3 regions of the Rhodococcus sp. RS1C4 genome follow, and region 3 is predicted to be linked to each of the others. Evidence: riboswitches for the same ligand, from Rfam matches in the RefSeq annotation. Region 3 holds a riboswitch; each other region holds the start of a gene.
The links. A riboswitch is a leader RNA that binds a small molecule or an ion and turns the genes downstream of it on or off. The one in region 3 is predicted to bind thiamine pyrophosphate.

Region 1 (5,860 bases), on a different contig from region 3:
AGTCCTGTCGGCGGCCTGGGTGCGCTCGGACGCTTCGGTTCTGGCGACGGCTTCGGTACGGGACACGGCCTCGGTACGGGACACGGCCTCGGTACGGGACACGGCTTCGGTGCGCTGTGAGGGCGCGGTGGATCGACCGGTCGGAGTCTCGGGGTCTCGGGCGCTCATGTCAGTCCACGTACTGGGGGAACGGCGGGCCGGGCGAGCTGCCCAGGACCGACAGCCAGCGGGAGTACAGGCGGTTCCAGGTTCCGTCACCGCGGATTCGCTCCAGGGTGCCGTTGACGAACCGCACCAGATCCTCACTCTCCTTCTTGATTCCGACACCGTACGGCTCGGGGCTCAGGCTGTCGCCGACGAGTTCCAGGTACGGATCCTGCGCGGCGAGACCGGCGAGGATCGTGTCGTCGGTGCTGATTGCGTCGACCTGACGTTGTTGGAGGACGACGAGGCAGTCGGACCACATCGCGGCCGTGGTGATCTGCGCAGTCGGGACGATGCGCTGCAGCCGCCGCAGCGACGTCGTGCCGTCGACCGCGCAGACGCGTCGATTCGCCAGGTCCGCAACACCGTTGATGCCGGAGTTCTTGACCGCGAGCACCCGGTGCTGCGCCTGGAAGTACACCGTGGAGAACGACACTTCCTCCTTGCGCGCACAGGTGATGGTCATGGTCTTGACCACCACGTCGACCGTCGAGTTCTGCAAGGCCTCGATACGTTCCGCGGAGGTCAGGATGCGGAAGTCCACTCGATCCGGGTCACCGAAGAGGTCGCGTGAGATCTCGCGCGCGATGTCGACGTCGAACCCGACGAGCTTGCCGGTCATCGGATCACGGAAGCTGAAAAGGTTGCTGCCGGTGTCCAGCCCGACGATCAGTCGACCGCGCTCTCGGATCTGGTCGACGGTCGGAGACGGTGGCGTGTTCTCCGGGGCAAGACCGGCCTGTCCCGGTCCGAACTGCAGGGGACGAAGACTGGCCGTCGGGCGCGCGCACTGCGGGTCGGGGGAGTCGACTTCCGGTGCACCCGTTGCCGGGCCCGCACCGTCGGGCATGGGTGGTTCGGTGTAACTGATGTCCGGCTCGGGCGGCAACGCCTCCGGTGCAACGCAACTGGTGGTGAGCAGACCCACGAGGATCGCGGCGACGACGAGAAGAATTCGGTTCACAGGTACTCACGCAACCTTGGAACGAGACCGCCTGCGACGCCCGCCGCAGCGGCGATCGTGAGGACGATGGCTCCGGAGCTCAACGCGACGAGGGAGGTCTTGGCTCGCTCGACGTTGCCCCGAAGCTCGTTGCGGCCCTGTTCGATGCCGGCGATCAGCATGTCGTCGAGAGCCTTGAACTGAACCGCCGAATCTGCGACGCCGCTTCCCGTCGCGATGGTGACGGCGGTGTTGAAATCGCCGACGGCCAACGCGTCGTCGATCCGCTGATGCGCGGTCTTCCACTTGGCCAACGACTCCGTCATCGCCGCATCACCGTCGAACAGATCGGCCAGTTTCTGCGTGTTGTCGTTGAATTCGGCGTCGTACTCGCGGGTGCTGCCGCGGCGCACGAGGTTGAGAGTCTCGTCGGACCTGGCCTGCTGAGCGAGGATGAACCCCGTGGTGAGCTTCTGCAGCGGGGTGACACCGCGGTCCAGCGCACGGTCGGTCGCGGTCGCGGAGATGAGCCCGGCCACCAGCATCCACCCGAGGAGCACCGTGACCAGACCCGACGCCGTCAGAAACCCCCAGTTCAGGGTCCGGTGCGTGCGCCGCGACAAGTACAGCTGAGCCAACACCAGCAGTCCGAGGACGACGACGATGGTCGCGATAGCGAACACCGGTGGGTGGACGAACCTTTCCTGATCCGTCGACACCCGCGATGCCTGCGCCGTGTACAGGCCCTCGGCGCGGGGAAGCAGCGAGGTCTGCATCAGCGTGGACGCCTCACCGAGGTACGACGATCCGACGGGATTGCCACTCCGATTGTTGGAACGGGCGGTCTCGACGAGGCCCGTGTACACCGGCAGTGCCGCACCGATCTCCGTGAGAGCGTCCCTGGCCTCGGTGTCGGACTCGCCGAGCCCGCCGGACGCCCGGATCAGCTCGGTGCCCGCGTCGCCGATGGCCTGCGCGTACCGATCACGCACCGCCTGAGGTTCCAGGCCACCGGAGATGAACGCCGTCGACGCCGCGGCATCCGCGACCGACAGGGCGCCGTACAGATTCTGCGCGGAATTGGCCAGAGGCTCGGTGCGCACCAACAACGAATCGAGCGTGGACTCGCGATCGGACACAGCCTCGCTCGTCACGAACCCCGTCGCGACCAGCAACACGATCAGCAGACCGCCCAGGGCGATCATGCGCGCAGGCGTCGACCGTGCCAGGCGCCGCAACTCACGCCGCGAGTCGCTCTCCGAGGCCGTGGCGGCCGTCGTGGGAGGTACGGCAGCAGTGGGTGTAGTGCCGACCACGTTCACAGGTTCGAGCATATAAGTTTCCGCCCGCGGTGCGTACGTGGACGGCGAACACTCCGAAGGTGCAGTCCCCTAAGGTGTGGAGGTATGCGCGGCGACGGTGACGGGTGGGTAGTCGGGGAGAACGGCACGCGACACTGGGGAAGGTACGGAGCCGCAGGTCTGCTCCTGCGTGCACCGTCCGCAGACGGTGAGCCGACGGTACTGCTGCAACACCGCGCCCTCTGGAGTCACCAGGGCGGAACCTGGGCGCTTCCGGGCGGCGCGAAGGACTCGCACGAGAGCGCAGTGACGGCCGCCGTCCGTGAAGCCGACGAAGAAGCAGGAATCGGCGCGGCCCGGCTCAACGTCCGAGGAGAAAAGCTCACCGCGACGGCCCCGAGCGGTTGGACGTACACCACCGTCGTCGCCGACGCCGACACTCAGCTTCCCACCACCCCGAACGGTGAAAGCACCGAACTGCGTTGGGTTCCCGAAAGCATGGTCGACGCCCTGCCTCTGCACCCCGGCTTCGCGGCGAGCTGGCCCACCTTGCGGACCGAACCTCTCCGCGTACTGCTCGACACCGCCAACGTGCTCGGCTCCCGCCCCAACGGCTGGTGGAAGGACCGCAGCGGCGCAACCGGCGAGCTGCTGACCTCCCTCGCCGACGTCCTGCCGCGCACCGTCGAACTGCCCGGCGGCACCTACGGGTGGCTCACCACCATCGAAGCCGTCCTCGAAGGCGACGCCCGCGCAGCCCGATTCGACGACGCCCGAGTCCCCGTCATCCATGCGTCGGGCAGCGGCGACGACGAACTCGCTCGGCGCGCACACGACGGCAGCGCGCTGACCGCGCTCGTCACCGCGGACCGCGGCCTGAAGGAACGGTTGCCGACGGCGGTGCAGGTGCTCCCACCATCGACCGTCCTCGCCTGGCTGAGCTAGTTGCCTTTCAGCTTCTCCGCCAGCGCCTGAGCTGCGGCCTGAGGGTCGCGGGCCTGCGTGATGGCACGCACGACCACAACACGGTCCGCGCCGGCCGCAAGGACCTCGTCGACGTTGTCGGCGTCGACACCGCCGATGGCGAACCACGGCCGTGTCGGAGCCGAGTCGGCCGTGCTGCGCACCAGTTCGAGGCCCGCGGCCTTGCGATTCGGCTTCGTCGGCGTCGCCCACACCGGCCCGGTCGCGAAGTAGTCCACACCGTCCTCGATCGCCGCCAGACTCGCCTGGCTACGGTTCTGCGTCGAACGTCCGATCACCACATCCGGTCCGAGGATCTGCCGCGCGTAATGCACCGGCAGATCGCCCTGGCCCAGATGCAACACATCGGCGTTCGACGCCAACGCCAGGTCCGCGCGGTCGTTGACGGCCAGCAGCGCGCCGTGACGCCTGGTGGCCGCGGACAGAACGGCCAGCGCAGCCAGTTCGTCCTTGGCCTCCAGCGGACCGAACTCACGCTCACCTGCGGAGTTCTTGTCGCGAAGCTGAATGATGTCGACGCCGCCGGACAGTGCCGCCTCGGCGAACTGGGCTAGATCGCCGAGCTCGCGCCTGGCGTCGGTGCACAGGTACAGGCGGGCAGAGTTCAAGCGTTCACGGGAGCTCTGAGTGGGATGCACGTCTCCAGACGGTAGTCTTCTCGTCGGAAAGACAGATACACGGGAGTCCTGGGGTACGCGGGGCTGAGAGTGGACACGCCCGTCCTTACCGTCAATACCTGAACCGGATCATGCCGGCGCAGGGAGTGAGGGTGGTTCTCGGTGAAGTTCGAAAAGTCGCAGTTCGACGGGCCGCAGTTCGAAAAGTCGGGGCTCGGAACGCTTGCCGTCGTCGGAGGCGGCGTCATCGGCCTCGCCGTCGCAGCCAGGGCGCAGCGCGACGGATGGTCGGTCCAGCTGTACGACCCGAACATCGGGTCGGGCGCGTCCTGGGTGGCCGGCGGAATGCTCGCACCGCTGTCCGAGGGATGGCCGGGCGAACACGAACTACTGAAGCTGGGGGCGCGCTCGCTGGACCGCTGGCCCGAGTTCGCACGCGAGCTCGGAGTCGACGTGTTCACCGCATCGGGCTCGTTGACCGTCGCACTCGACGCCGCCGACGCCCAGGACCTGCGGACCATCGCAGAATTCGTCGGCGAACACGGGCACCAGCTGGACATCCTGAACCGGGCGCAGATCCGCGAACTCGAACCTTCGCTCGCGCAGAACATCCGCCTCGGACTTCTCGCGCCGACGGAACAGGCCGTCGACAACCGCGCCCTCGTCGACGCACTGACAGCGTCCGCAGCCGGCGTCGACTTCGTCGCCGAACAGGTGACCGACCTCGACGCCCTGACTGCCGACCGAATCGTCGTCGCCGCCGGAGCGCAGGTCTCCGCCCTTCTCCCGGACATCCCCGTCCGACCAGTCAAAGGCGAAATACTCCGACTCCGACGACGACCCAGCGCGACGGCTCCGCCCAGCCGAACCATCCGAGGCAGCGTCCACGGCCGCCCCATCTACCTCGTGCCACGCGGCGACGGCCTCGTCGTCGGCGCCACCCAGTACGAATCCGGCCACGACACCCAGGTCACCGTCGCCGGAGTCCGCGACCTCATCGCCGACGCCGAACGACTGATGCCCAGCATCGGCGAATACGAACTACACGAAGCCGCCGCCGGATTGCGCCCCATGAGCCCCGACGGCCTACCACTCATCGGCCGCGTCTCCGAACGCGTCATCGTCGCCGCCGGACACGGACGCAACGGAATCCTGCTGACACCCATCACCACAGACGCTGTCGCCGCACTACTCACCGGCGACACACTCCCCGAAGCCAAGGCTGCAGATCCAGCCCGATTCGAGACAGGAAGGCACCGATGATCACCGTCAACGGCGAAGAACACGCACTCTCCGAGGGGCTGACGATGCGTCGACTCCTCGCCGATCTGTCCATGCCGGACACGGGCATCGCCGTCGCCGTCGACGGAACAGTCCTGCCGAAGAGCCGATGGGACGCCACCACCGTCGAACCCGGCTGGACCATCGAAATCCTCACCGCGGTGCAGGGTGGCTGACGTGCTGACTATCGCGGACAGAACCTTCGAATCCCGACTCATCATGGGCACCGGAGGAGCAGCGAACCTGACCGTCCTGGAAGAGGCGCTGGTGGCGTCGGGCACCGAGCTGACCACCGTGGCCATGCGACGCGTCGACGCCGCAGGCGGCACCGGTGTCCTCGATCTACTGCGCAAGCTCGACATCGCACCCCTGCCCAACACCGCCGGCTGTCGCGGCGCCTCCGAAGCCGTTCTCACTGCACAGCTCGGACGCGAAGCACTCGAAACCGACTGGGTGAAGCTCGAAGTCATCGCCGACGAGCGAACACTGCTGCCCGATGCCATCGAACTGGTCAAGGCCGCAGAGCAACT
Region 2 (5,860 bases), on a different contig from region 3:
TGAGCGACAGGCAGTCCTCCGACATGGGGATGTCGGGATCGATGGGTACCGGGTTGTCCAGGCCCTGCGGAGCGACGGACCCGAAGTGCCTGCAGTCCCGCGGCTGTGTCCACGGTTCGACGGGGCGAGGGGATCGAAATCGATGTTCACCGTCCGTCGGCGCCGCGTAGGGAATGCCCTTCCACGCGTGGACCGACCCGTCCTGATGGCCGATCACATCACCGTCGGGCGTGCGCACCTGGCATGTCGTCTCGCTCATGGCCCCTCCTACGATCTACCGGCGTTCGCCAACGTACCAACTCCCCGTCGGCGCGGATCGTCGTTCATGTCCGCGACGTTCTTTATGCTGAGCCGTATGACGCGGGTTCGGATCTACGCTGGTGCAGCGTGCGGGCTTGCCGCCGTCCTCCTGTCCGGGTGCAGCACGCAGTCGTCGGGGAACGCAACGGCGCCGCTCGCGACGGTGGACACCGATCCGCCGTCGGTGATCCGGACGACCACACCCCCGGCCACGACAACTCCCGCGCAGACGACCACTCTGCGGTCGACCACTCTGCCGACGACGAACTCGACCACCACGCCCGCAGTCGCCGACCCCGCTCGTTACGAGGGGCTCAGCGGTTTCTACTACTTCACCTCCCCTACCGGGAAATTCGAATGCGCCGTGTTCATCACCGATGCGTCGGTCGCCGGCTGTCACGGCGAGTTCCCGCCCACTGCTCCCCGGGTCGAGGGCAGCGGCGCTCCGGATTCTCGAGTGGCTCCCAACACGATCGAGCTGACGGCCGGCACCGCGGCGCGATTCCTGAGCTCCGGTGACCCTCGGTTCCATCGGTTCGACGCCATCGCCACTCCGCTCCCCTACAGTGAAACGCTCTCGATACCCGGGTCGGGTACGTCGAACGGCATCACGTGCAGGGTCGACGAGCTCGCCGGGGTCTCCTGCACCGACCAGGTAGGGCATGGTTTCACCGTGTCCGACACGGCGTTCGAGTTGAAGTGACCGGTGTGTTTCGCAGTGCGAACGACCGGGCATAAGCTGACAGCCGTACGGCGAGACCGCCGCACGATCATCTGTCGCGGCCGAGAGCACTGAGCTCTCCGACCGGGAAGGAGTTTTCCCGATGTCCACCACGCCGACTCGACGCAACGCCAAAGTCATAGGCGTCAGCGTCGCCGCCGCGGTCGGCGGCTTCCTGTTCGGTTTCGACAGCTCCGTGATCAACGGGGCCGTCGACGCCATCGAAGGCCGTTTCTCACTTGGCTCGTTCACCACCGGCTTCGTCGTCGCCATCGCGCTGATCGGGTGCGCCGTCGGCGCCTGGTTCGCGGGCTCGCTCGCCGATCGATGGGGCCGCAAGAAAGTGATGGTGCTGGGCTCGGCCCTGTTCACCATCTCCTCGCTGGGATCGGGCCTCGCCTTCAGCGTCCCCGACCTGATCCTGTGGCGCATCCTCGGCGGCCTCGGTATCGGTATCGCCTCCGTCATCGCGCCCGCCTACATCGCCGAGATCGCTCCCGCGAAATGGCGCGGAAGTCTGGCGTCACTGCAGCAACTCGCCATCACCCTCGGGATTTTCGCCGCCCTTCTCTCCGACGCCCTGCTGCAGGGCGCCGCGGACGGTGCGTCCAACGACCTCTGGCTCGGTCAGGAAGCCTGGCGCTGGATGTTCCTCGTCGGCGTCGTACCGGCCCTGATCTACGGCCTGCTCGCAGTCACCATCCCCGAGTCACCTCGCTACCTCGTCGGCAAGCACCTCGACCAGGAAGCTGCCGACATCCTCGCCAACATCACCGGTGAACTGCATCCCGACGAGCGAGTCCACGAAATCCGCCTCACTCTCCGCAAGGAGGAGAAGGCCTCGTTCGCCGACATCCGCGGCCCTAAGTTCGGGCTCCAGCCGATCGTGTGGGTCGGCATCGTCATGGCCGTCCTGCAACAGTTCGTCGGCATCAACGCGATCTTCTACTACTCGACGACGCTGTGGAAGTCCGTCGGCTTCACCGAGGACCAGTCGTTCACGACGTCGGTCATCACCTCGATCATCAACGTCACGATGACCTTCGTGGCCATTCTGTTCGTCGACCGAATCGGCCGACGCAAACTGCTCCTGGGTGGTTCCGTCGGCATGTTCGTCGGTCTGCTGATGGCAGCGATCTCGTTCTCCCAACAGATCGGCAGTGGCGACGACGTGTCCCTCCCGAGCCCGTGGGGTGCCGTCGCGTTGGTCGGAGCGAACCTGTTCGTGATCTTCTTCGCGGCGACGTGGGGACCCATCATGTGGGTTCTTCTCGGCGAGATGTTCCCCAACCGTATGCGCGCCGTCGCCCTCGGAATCGGAACCGCCGCGAACTGGCTGGCCAATTTCGCTGTCACACTTGCCTTCCCGCCGCTCACCCAAGCGATCGGCCTGTGGGCGATCTACGGATTCTTCGCCGTCATGGCGGCAGTCTCGTTCTTCTTCGTCAAATCGAAGATTCCCGAGACCAACGGCAAGGAGCTCGAGGACATGCAGTAACGGATCGCCGACGAGAGTGCTAGGGTCGGCGATGTTCTGACACGGGGTGCGTCCGTACATGCGGATGCTGAGATCACACCCGTCGAACCTGATGCAGGTAATGCTGACGAAGGGATGTCAAGGCGATGACAACGCCTGTGCACTCGGTGCACTCGGAAAAACCCGGCGATTCCGGTCGCTACACGGATCACCTGTGGGACGCGACGGCGGATCTGCGCGCCGCGATCGACGATCTCGAGTTCCTCGAGCTCCTCGGTGACGGCACGCTTCCGCTGGACGCGTTCCGCACGTACATCGCCCAGGACGAGCTCTACCTGGCCGGATACGCCAAAGCCCTGTCCATCCTGGCGTCGAGAGCGCCGGACACGCAGACCGCGGCGTTCTGGGCATCGTCTGCGGCAGGTGCCGTCGCCGAAGCGTCACTTCATGCGTCGCTGCTGTCCAGCGACGCGCTACCGAGCCCCGGTGCCGAGATCGAACATTCACCGGCGTGCCTCGGCTACGTCTCGTACCTCGTCGCCACCGCCGCGACCGAGCCCTACGTAGTCGCGGCCGCGGCCGTACTTCCGTGCTACTGGATCTATGCCGACGTGGCAGTTCGCTTGTCGCTCGCGGCACGGGAAGTCCTGCAGCGCGACCCCGAACACCCCTATGCACGGTGGGTGTCCACGTACGATTCCGACGAGTTCCGCACGCTCGTCGACGGCGCCCGCGCCCTCGTCGACGACGCGGCTGCTGCGGCGACGGACGTGCAGCGCCACGCCATGACGCAGGCGTTTCGCGTCGCCACCCGGTACGAACTGATGTTCTGGGACACCGCACTTCACCCGACGCCGTGGCCGGTGGCACGATGAAACGTCTCCTCGCCCTTGCGTGCGCCGCGATCTCCGTGGCGGGCTTGACCTCGTGCGCGCAAACGAACGATTCGGACACCATCAGATTCGCGCTCGACTGGACACCCAACACCAATCACACCGGCTTGTACGTCGCCCTCCAGGAGGGCTACTTCGCGGACGCCGGGCTGGACGTAGAGGTGTTGCCGTACAACAACACTTCGTCGGACACCCTCGTCGATTCCGGTAACGCGGAGTTCGGGATCAGCACGCAGAGCTCCACCGTCTTCGCGAAAGCCGCCGGTGCGCAGATCGTTTCGGTGCTCGCCCCCCTGCAACACTGGGCGACGGCAATCGGTGTCCGCGCAGACCGCGACGACATTCCGAGCCCCAAGGCATTGGACGGCAAGGTGTACGCCGGCTTCGGCGACACCGGTGAGCAGGCAGGCCTACGACAGGTTATCCAGAACGACGGTGGTAGAGGCGAGTACGAGACCGTGGTGCTGGGGACGTCGGCGTACGAAGCCGTGTACTCCGGTACCGCGGACTTCACCGTCTCCTATCTCGCATGGGAAGGCATCGAAGCCGAGCACAGCGGGACCCCGATGAAGTACTTCGAGAACACCGACTACGCGTTCCCCGACGCGTACGCCATCACCATCAGCGGCAACGAGAACTGGCTGGCCGACAACTCCGATGAAGCCGGGAAATTCGTCCAGGCACTGCAACGCGGGTACCAGCTTGCGGCCGACGACCCCGATCGCGCCGCCCAGGACGTCATCGACGCCAACCCGGGAACCTTCACGGACGAATCGTTGGTCTTCGAGAGCCAACGAATGTTGGCGGACAAGTACATGCGCACCGACGACGGCACGGTCGGTACGCAGAACCTCGACAAGTGGACCGAGTACTCGAAGTTCTTGTACGACAACGGGGTTCTGGTGGACGAGAACGGCGCGCCGCTCTCGTCCGAGCCCGACTGGTCCACGTACTTCACCGACGAGTACGTCGCCGAATGACTACCTCGGCGATCGGCGACGCGTCTTCCGAGGCGTCTCCGGCCGCACGCGGTGTCAGGCGATGGCCGACTGCCGGAGCGGACGGGCGGGCTCTCGTTCGCTGGGCCCTGCCGTCGGCAACCATCGTCGTCGTCCTCGTCGCGGTGTGGCAGATCTACGTCACCGTCAGTGGAATTCGGCCTCAGGTACTTCCCTCACCCACGCGAATCCTGAGTCAGGGATGGGCGCATCGAGACGCGATCGCGGCCAATGCTGCAGCGACACTGCAGGTCACGGTCATCGGCTTCACCGTATCCTGCGTCGTCGCCTGGATTCTCGCTGTCGCCGTCGACTTCTCGCCCTGGCTGCGTCGAGCAGTCGTTCCGTTGTTCGTGGTGTCGCAGACACTGCCGATCATCGCGATCGCGCCCCTGCTGATCATCTGGTTCGGGTTCGGCTTGCTTCCGAAAATCCTCGTCATTGCGTTGGCGACCTTCTTTCCCATGGCAATCGGCCTGATCGAGGGCTTCGCCTCGGCCGATCGCGACGCCCGAGCGCTCCTGTCGAGCATGGGAGCCGGCCGCTGGCAGCAGTTCAGATACGTGCGTCTACCGTCGGCGATGCCGCGGTTCTTCACCTCGCTCCGAATCGGCATCACCTACGCCGTCGTCGGTGCGATCTTCGCGGAATATGCCGGCGCGAGCGCGGGCCTCGGCATCTACATGAGCCAGCAGAAAAACTCGTTTCGTACCGATCTGGTGCTCGCTGCCGTCCTCGTCACCGCCGTCATCAGCGTCCTGCTCTTCTTGCTGACGTACGTCGTCGAGAGACTGTTCATACCCTGGGCTCGCGACGAACGGGGACGAGAGGAACAGCCGCGATGAGCAGAGTGCACGTGGCAGGCCTGACGAAGTCCTACGGCAACCGCACGATCCTGGACGGCATCGACTTCGACGTCGAACCCGGTGAATTCGTGTCGGTGATCGGCCCGAGCGGATCCGGCAAGAGCACCATCTTCAACATGGTGGCCGGCCTCGACTCGCCGGACGGGGGTGTCGTCGAAGCACCCCGCAGTGCCTACATGCCGCAGAAAGACCTGCTGTTCCCCTGGCGGTCGGTGCTGGACAACACGACCCTCGGCCTCGAGGTGCAGGGCGTTCCGAAGAAAGAGGCGCGTACCCGGGCTCGGGACCTGTTCGACGTCTTCGGACTCGCTGGGTACGAGAACGCTCGGCCCTCGGAGATGTCTGGGGGAATGCGCCAACGCGCCGCACTCCTCCGGACCGTCGTTCAAGGCCACGACCTACTCCTGCTCGACGAACCGTTCGGCGCGTTGGACTCGCTGACCCGAACAGACATGCAGGAATGGTTGCAGGACGTCTGGCTTCGCTACCGCTGGACGGTACTGATGATCACGCACGACATCCGAGAGGCCGTGTACCTCTCGGATCGCGTGGTGGTTCTGTCCGACAAACCGGCCCATGTCCGACGCCAAGTCGCCGTTCCCCTG
Region 3 (5,860 bases):
AGGGCGCATGTGCCGACCACTTCACGCGAGCTTCAAGCCGCCCGAACCCGCACGGAACTCGAGCACGCCGCGCGCGTCGTGTTCGCGCGGACGGGATACCTCGCGGCCAAGATCACCGACATCACGCGCGAGGCCGGCCGGTCGACGGGGTCGTTCTACAACCATTTCGACAGCAAGGACGCACTACTGCTCGCCCTCGCCGAACGGCTCGGCGAGGAAGCCGACGCGATAGTCGCCGCGCAGGATCCGGTCGCACGAACCGCGCGAACCATGCGTCCCCACCTCGAGGTGTTCTGGCGGATCTTCGGCGAGAATCGAACAGTCATCGACGCGCTCCGCGACGCAGCCCTCGTCAACGACGAACTCTCCTCCCGTGTCGAAGAATTCACCATCCTGCAGTTCGAGCCGTGGGTCGACAGACTGCGCGGATTCGAGAGCGACGGCGTCGAGCTGCCGGCGTCACCCGCGGTGACGGCGCAGCTCGTAGCCGGCGCCGCCGAGTCGTTCGCACGCCGATGGACGGGCGAACCGTCGCACGGACTCGATGCGCTCGTCGACTTCGTCGATCGCGCAGTCTTCGGTCCACTCGTGAACACACGCCCCGATCAGGCGAGGTGACCACGCAGCGTGTCGGAGGTGTAGTCCCTACGGAAGAGCCCCCGCGACTGCAGGACAGGTACCACATGGTCGACGAAGTCGTCCAAACCGTCCGGATACAGCGGGGGCATCAGGTTGAAGCCGTCCGCTGCACCGCCGTCGATCCAGGCCTCGATCTCGTCGGCGATGGACTCGGGAGTGCCGATCATCGTCGCGTGGCCGCCGCCTGCGGCGAGCGTGCCGAGCAGCTCACCGACGGTCGGGGAGTCCTTCGCGATGATCCGAAGGATGGTCTCGTACCGTCCGTGGGGCCCGGTGAATTCCTCGATGGGAGGCAGTGAAGGGACAGGAGCATCGAGTTCCCACGCACTGCAGTCTTGTTCGACGAACGTGCTCAGTTGTTTCAACGACTGCTCCACCGGCAACAAGGCGTCGAGCTCGTCCTTCTTCGCTCTCGCCTCGGCTGTGGTCGATCCGACGTAGGTCACGAGGCCGGGCATGATGCCGACGGACGCCGGTTCCCGTCCAGCGCTGCGGACCCGCGCCTTCACATCTGCGTAATACGCTGCGCCGGAGTCGATATCGTAGGCAACTGCATAGATCGCCTCGGCGTAGCGGGCGGCCAGATCCCGGCCCTGCCCCGACGCGCCCGCCTGGAACAGCACCGGCCGGCCTTGCGGCGAACGAGGGACCGTCAGTGGACCGTCGACCCGGAAATGTTTGCCCGAGTGGTCGATCCGGTTCACCTTGTCCGGATCGGCGTACACGCCGTCACGGTCGAGCACGAGCGCGTCGGCGTCCCACGTGTCCCACAGAGCGAGGGCGACGTCGACGAACTCCTCGGCACGCGCGTATCGCTCACCGCGAGGCGGGATCTCGTCGAAGCCGTGATTGCGTGCCTCGGCGTCGAACATCGAGGTGACGACGTTCCATCCGGCACGTCCGCCGCTGATGTGGTCGAGGGAGGCGAGCAGGCGCGCGGCGTGGAACGGCGTGTAGAACGTGGTGGACACCGTGGTCACCAGACCGATGTGCGTCGTCGCCCGCGCCATCGCCGTCATCGCGGTGATCGGTTCCAGAAACCATGTTCCCGCTCCTGCCGGGTCACGCACCGAGTGGCCGTCGGCGAAGAACACCGCATCGAGCTTGCCGCGCTCCGCCGTTTGTGCGAGCTTCTCGTAGTACCCGATGTCGCCCAGATCCTCGACGCGCGAACGCGGATGTCGCCAGGCGGCGCTGTGGTGACCGCAGTTGTACAGGAAGGCGTTCAGATGCATCATCAGTCCTTGACCAATCCACCGTCCACGACGAGATTCTGGCCGGTCACCGAACGGGACCACGGCGATGCGAAGAACAGCAACGCATCGGCGAACTCCTCGGGCGTCACCACACGCTTCAGTGGAGTGGAGGCGGCGATGAAATCGAAGACCTCCTCCGGCGTCGCGGCGCTCGCGTCGGTGGTGCGCAACAGGCCGCCGGACACCATGTTGACGGTGATGCCGTCGCCGCCGAGGTCGGCCGCAAGCGTCCTGGTCAGGGACAGAAGCGCGGCCTTCGATGCCGTGTAGTCGTGATACGGCACCACCGGGTTCTGAAACAGGTTGGTGCCGACGTTGACGATCCGGCCCGATCCGGCGGCCCGCATACCCGGCACCGCGCGCTGAGTCGTGTTGAGTGCGCCGCGCACTGCGCCTTGGAACTGGGCGTCGAACTGGTCCCAGGAGATGGTGTCCGCCTTGCTGCGCGCGTCACCGTCGAACGAGAAATCGGCGAGAGCATTGTTGACGACGGTGGTCACCGACGTGCCGAAATGCTGCTCGGCTGCGGTGAACAGGGCGTCGACCTGGGCGGGATCGGTGACGTCGGCAGCGACGGCCACACCACCGATCTCCGACGCCAGTGCCTCCGCAGCCTCGCGGCTACGTCGATAGTTGACGACGACGCGTGCTCCCTGCGCAGCGAACGCGCGGGCCACTGCGGTTCCCAGGCCCCGTCCGGCTCCGGTGACGACGACGGTCTGACGATCGAAGTTCATGCGTGTGCCTCTCGCTCGGCGGACACCACGAACGTGAGGATGCACGGACACCCAGATAAAACTTTCGATCCGCGCTGACATCCCTACGCTGGTGTTGACCAGATCAGGTTCGACGGGTGTGTTCTCAGCCGCGTCGGTGCGGCACCCCGTGTCGACTGCACACTGTAGTCCCTTCGCGGGGCGCTACCGTCTATCACTCCGTCTACGGCGATCTATCGAAATTTGTAGAGAGTGATAGATCGCCCTACGGTCGGGCTAGCCGATGACCGCCCATCCGTGTGCCGGCACCGTCGTCCGTCCCCGGTCCACGGAGGCAACACCTGCCAGGACTTCACCGGAGATGCGGTAGTCGACGGTGTCGTCGCCGAGATTGAGCGCGACGTGCAGTGCGTTGTCGCCACTGTGGACCCGATAGAGCATCGCGGTGTTGGCCAGCTCGACGGTCTCGGTTTTCGCAGTGTGCAGCCACGGAGCGCGTCGACGTAGTCCGATCAGTTCCTGGTGCAGGTGGAACGTCGACCATCCCGCCGAATCGAGTTGCTCACGGGTCATGGGGAACTCGGGCCGGACGTCGTCGTCGCCGCCGACGCGCTCCTCCTTGACGCCGCGGAATCCCTGCTCGTCGCCGTAATAGATCATCGGTGTTCCACCAGTGGTGAACAGCGTGACGAGCGCGTGGGGGAGATGCCGTTCGTCGGAGATGGTGCTGGCGATGCGATTGACATCGTGGTTGCCCACGAACGTGGCGGGCACGAAGGTGTCGAGCCACTCGTTGTGGCGACCGAGGGCGTGCGAGAGCTCGAAGAAGTTCTGCTCCGCGATTGCACTCCACGTCGCCTTCCACAGCTCGTACTGGGTCACCGAGTCCAGCGAGCTCCGCTGCACGATCTGTGCGTAGTCACCGTGGATGACCTCGCCGAGGAAATACGCGTCGGGGAACCGTTCGCGGACCCGCGGTAGTACGGTCGCCCAGAACTCCGGCGGCACAGCATATGCCGCATCCAGACGCCATCCGTCGGCGCCGCGGCCGAGCCAGTGTTGCATGACGTCGACGACGTAGTCCTGCACTGCCGCGCTGCTGTGGTCGAGCGCGACGAGTTCGTCGTGACCTTCGAAGTTGCGGTGACGCCCGGAGGCGTCGAGATGAAACCAGGATGCCGCGTCGGAGTCCCCGGCAAGAGCGCTCTGGAACCGTGGAAAGCTCTGCCCCACATGATTGAAGACACCGTCGAGCATGACCCTGATTCCACGGCCGTGCGCTCGGTCGATCAGAGTGTCGAAGTCCTCGTCGGTACCGAGCCGCTCATCGACGCGCAGGTGGTCGACGGTCTCGTACCCGTGGCCTTCCGAGGCGAAGATGGGACCGAGTGCGACACCGGACGCCCCGAGTTCCAGTGCGTAGTCGAGCCATTCGACCACCTTGAGCAACCGATGCTCCTCGGCCAAGGAGGTTCCGTCCCACTCTCGCACCGGCGCACCGGCGAATCCGAGAGGATAGACATGCCACCAGATTGCGTGCTCGACCCAGGACGGACTCATGCGCGCACCACGGATTCGCGGCCGAGTTCGCCGGCACCGGTGTGCCCGGACAAGCTGGTGACCAGATCGAATTCGGCGAGGATGCAGCGTAGTACGTGCTCCACGCCCTCCTGCCCGCCGAGCGCAAGGCCGTACAGGAACGGCCGGCCGAGCAGTACCGCGTCCGCTCCGAGCGCAAGCGCCTTGGCCATGTCCGCACCCGTGCGCACACCGGAGTCGAACAAGACCGTCACCTGGTCACCGACGGCGTCGACGATCGCAGGCAGCGCGTCCAACGATGCTCGTGCGCCGTCGATCTGGCGCCCACCGTGATTGGACACCACGATGCCGTCGACTCCGTGCTCGACGGCCGACCTCGCATCTCCGACGGTGCAGATCCCCTTGAGGACGATCGGACCGTCCCAGTGATCCCGCAGGAACTTCAGCTGACCCCAGTTCAGCCCCGGATTGGGGAACATCTTGGCCCAGTGCATCGCCGCAGCAATGGGATTGGTCTCCACGGGCTGCTCGAGACCGGCCTTGAACGCCGGATCGGTGAGATAGTTCTCGATGCCGAGGTTGGCGAGAAAGGGGAGATAACCGCGGTCGAGGTCCGCCGGACGCCATCCCAGCAGGGTCGTGTCCAGGGTGAGCACGAGCGTCGTGAAGCCGGTGGTCTTGGCCCGATCCAGAAAGCTCAGAAGCACCGATGCATCGGTGGGCCAGTACAACTGGTACCACCGCGGTGCGTCGCCACCGGCTTCCGCCACTTGCTCGAACGAGTGCGACGCCTGCGTCGAGTGGATGTACGGAATGCCGAGCGCCGCTGCGGCTCGTGCGGTGGCGAGCTCACCGTCCGGATGGGCGAGGGTCTGAATTCCCACCGGAGCGATCAACACAGGCGCGGGTAGCTCCGTACCGAGCACCGTGACCGAGTGATCCCGCTCGGCCGCACTACGCAACATACGCGGTGCAATGCGCCACCGGTCGAACGCTTCTCGATTGGCCCGGGCCGTCGAACCACTACCGGCGCTGGCGACGATGTACCCCAGCGCCTCGGGCGTCAGCCTCGCCGCGGCCTGATCCTCGAGTTTCGCGAGGTTGGTGGTGATCTTCGGCTTCTGATCGGTGAACATGCCCTGGGCATAGATGCCGATCTGATGGTCACTGAAGTTCATGCTCCCCACCGTAGTGGGCGGCGGGAAGTGGACGGCACGAAATCCACCCGTCGAGCAGCGCAGCGCAGCGTGCACGCAGGTCGGCTTCGTTATCCACCAGGTCTTTCCTGATGGCATCGACCATGTCCTGGTCCTGCTCGATACCGTCGCGCACCCACGCGTCGGCCCAGGAGTCGAAGACGTCGACGTCGATCTCGGGGTGGAACTGCAGTCCCAGGTGCCTGCCGTGCACGAAAGCCTGCTGGCCGGCACTGTTGCTCGCGATCACCGTCGCGGTGTCCGGCGCGACGAAGGTGTCGTCGTGATACTCCATCCACGGTCCGGGCCCGATCAGATCCGGGCGCGTCGAGCGGGTCTCGGTCAGGCCGTGTTCGGGGAACTGCGACCGCGTGACGGTTCCGCCCAGGATTCGCGCCAGCAACTGCCCACCGAAACAGACACCCAGAATCGGTACGTCCTTCTCGATGGCACGCTCGAGATAGTCGATCTCCGGGCCGATCCACGACGACTCTCCGTACGCGGCGTCCGGCGA

Region 1: it holds a riboswitch for thiamine pyrophosphate, as region 3 does, so the genes downstream of both, thiO (glycine oxidase ThiO) here and CH289_RS07545 (3-oxoacyl-ACP reductase) in region 3, are expected to answer to the same signal.
Region 2: it holds a riboswitch for thiamine pyrophosphate, as region 3 does, so the genes downstream of both, CH289_RS16555 (TenA family protein) here and CH289_RS07545 (3-oxoacyl-ACP reductase) in region 3, are expected to answer to the same signal.

Annotation. Positions count from the first base shown of each region.
Region 1 is NZ_NOXZ01000028.1:71,248-77,107, forward strand. Features, by position in the region: gene CH289_RS13755 (serine/threonine-protein kinase) at 1-168, opposite strand, end outside; gene CH289_RS13760 (transporter substrate-binding domain-containing protein) at 170-1,168, opposite strand; gene CH289_RS13765 (hypothetical protein) at 1,165-2,463, opposite strand; gene CH289_RS13770 (NUDIX hydrolase) at 2,554-3,393, shown strand; gene thiE (thiamine phosphate synthase) at 3,390-4,070, opposite strand; TPP riboswitch at 4,100-4,212, shown strand; gene thiO (glycine oxidase ThiO) at 4,212-5,312, shown strand; gene thiS (sulfur carrier protein ThiS) at 5,309-5,506, shown strand; gene thiG (thiazole synthase) at 5,499-5,860, shown strand, end outside.
Region 2 is NZ_NOXZ01000032.1:3,734-9,593, reverse strand. Features, by position in the region: gene CH289_RS16570 (carboxylesterase/lipase family protein) at 1-259, opposite strand, end outside; gene CH289_RS16565 (hypothetical protein) at 356-1,003, shown strand; partial or broken gene CH289_RS16560 (sugar porter family MFS transporter) at 1,077-2,519, shown strand; TPP riboswitch at 2,552-2,651, shown strand; gene CH289_RS16555 (TenA family protein) at 2,645-3,373, shown strand; gene CH289_RS16550 (ABC transporter substrate-binding protein) at 3,370-4,371, shown strand; gene CH289_RS16545 (ABC transporter permease) at 4,368-5,234, shown strand; gene CH289_RS16540 (ABC transporter ATP-binding protein) at 5,231-5,860, shown strand, end outside.
Region 3 is NZ_NOXZ01000017.1:182,388-188,247, forward strand. Features, by position in the region: gene CH289_RS07535 (TetR/AcrR family transcriptional regulator) at 10-618, shown strand; gene CH289_RS07540 (LLM class flavin-dependent oxidoreductase) at 606-1,877, opposite strand; gene CH289_RS07545 (3-oxoacyl-ACP reductase) at 1,877-2,632, opposite strand; TPP riboswitch at 2,696-2,791, opposite strand; gene CH289_RS07550 (alpha-amylase family glycosyl hydrolase) at 2,888-4,171, opposite strand; gene CH289_RS07555 (alpha-hydroxy-acid oxidizing protein) at 4,168-5,328, opposite strand; gene CH289_RS07560 (type 1 glutamine amidotransferase) at 5,315-5,860, opposite strand, start outside.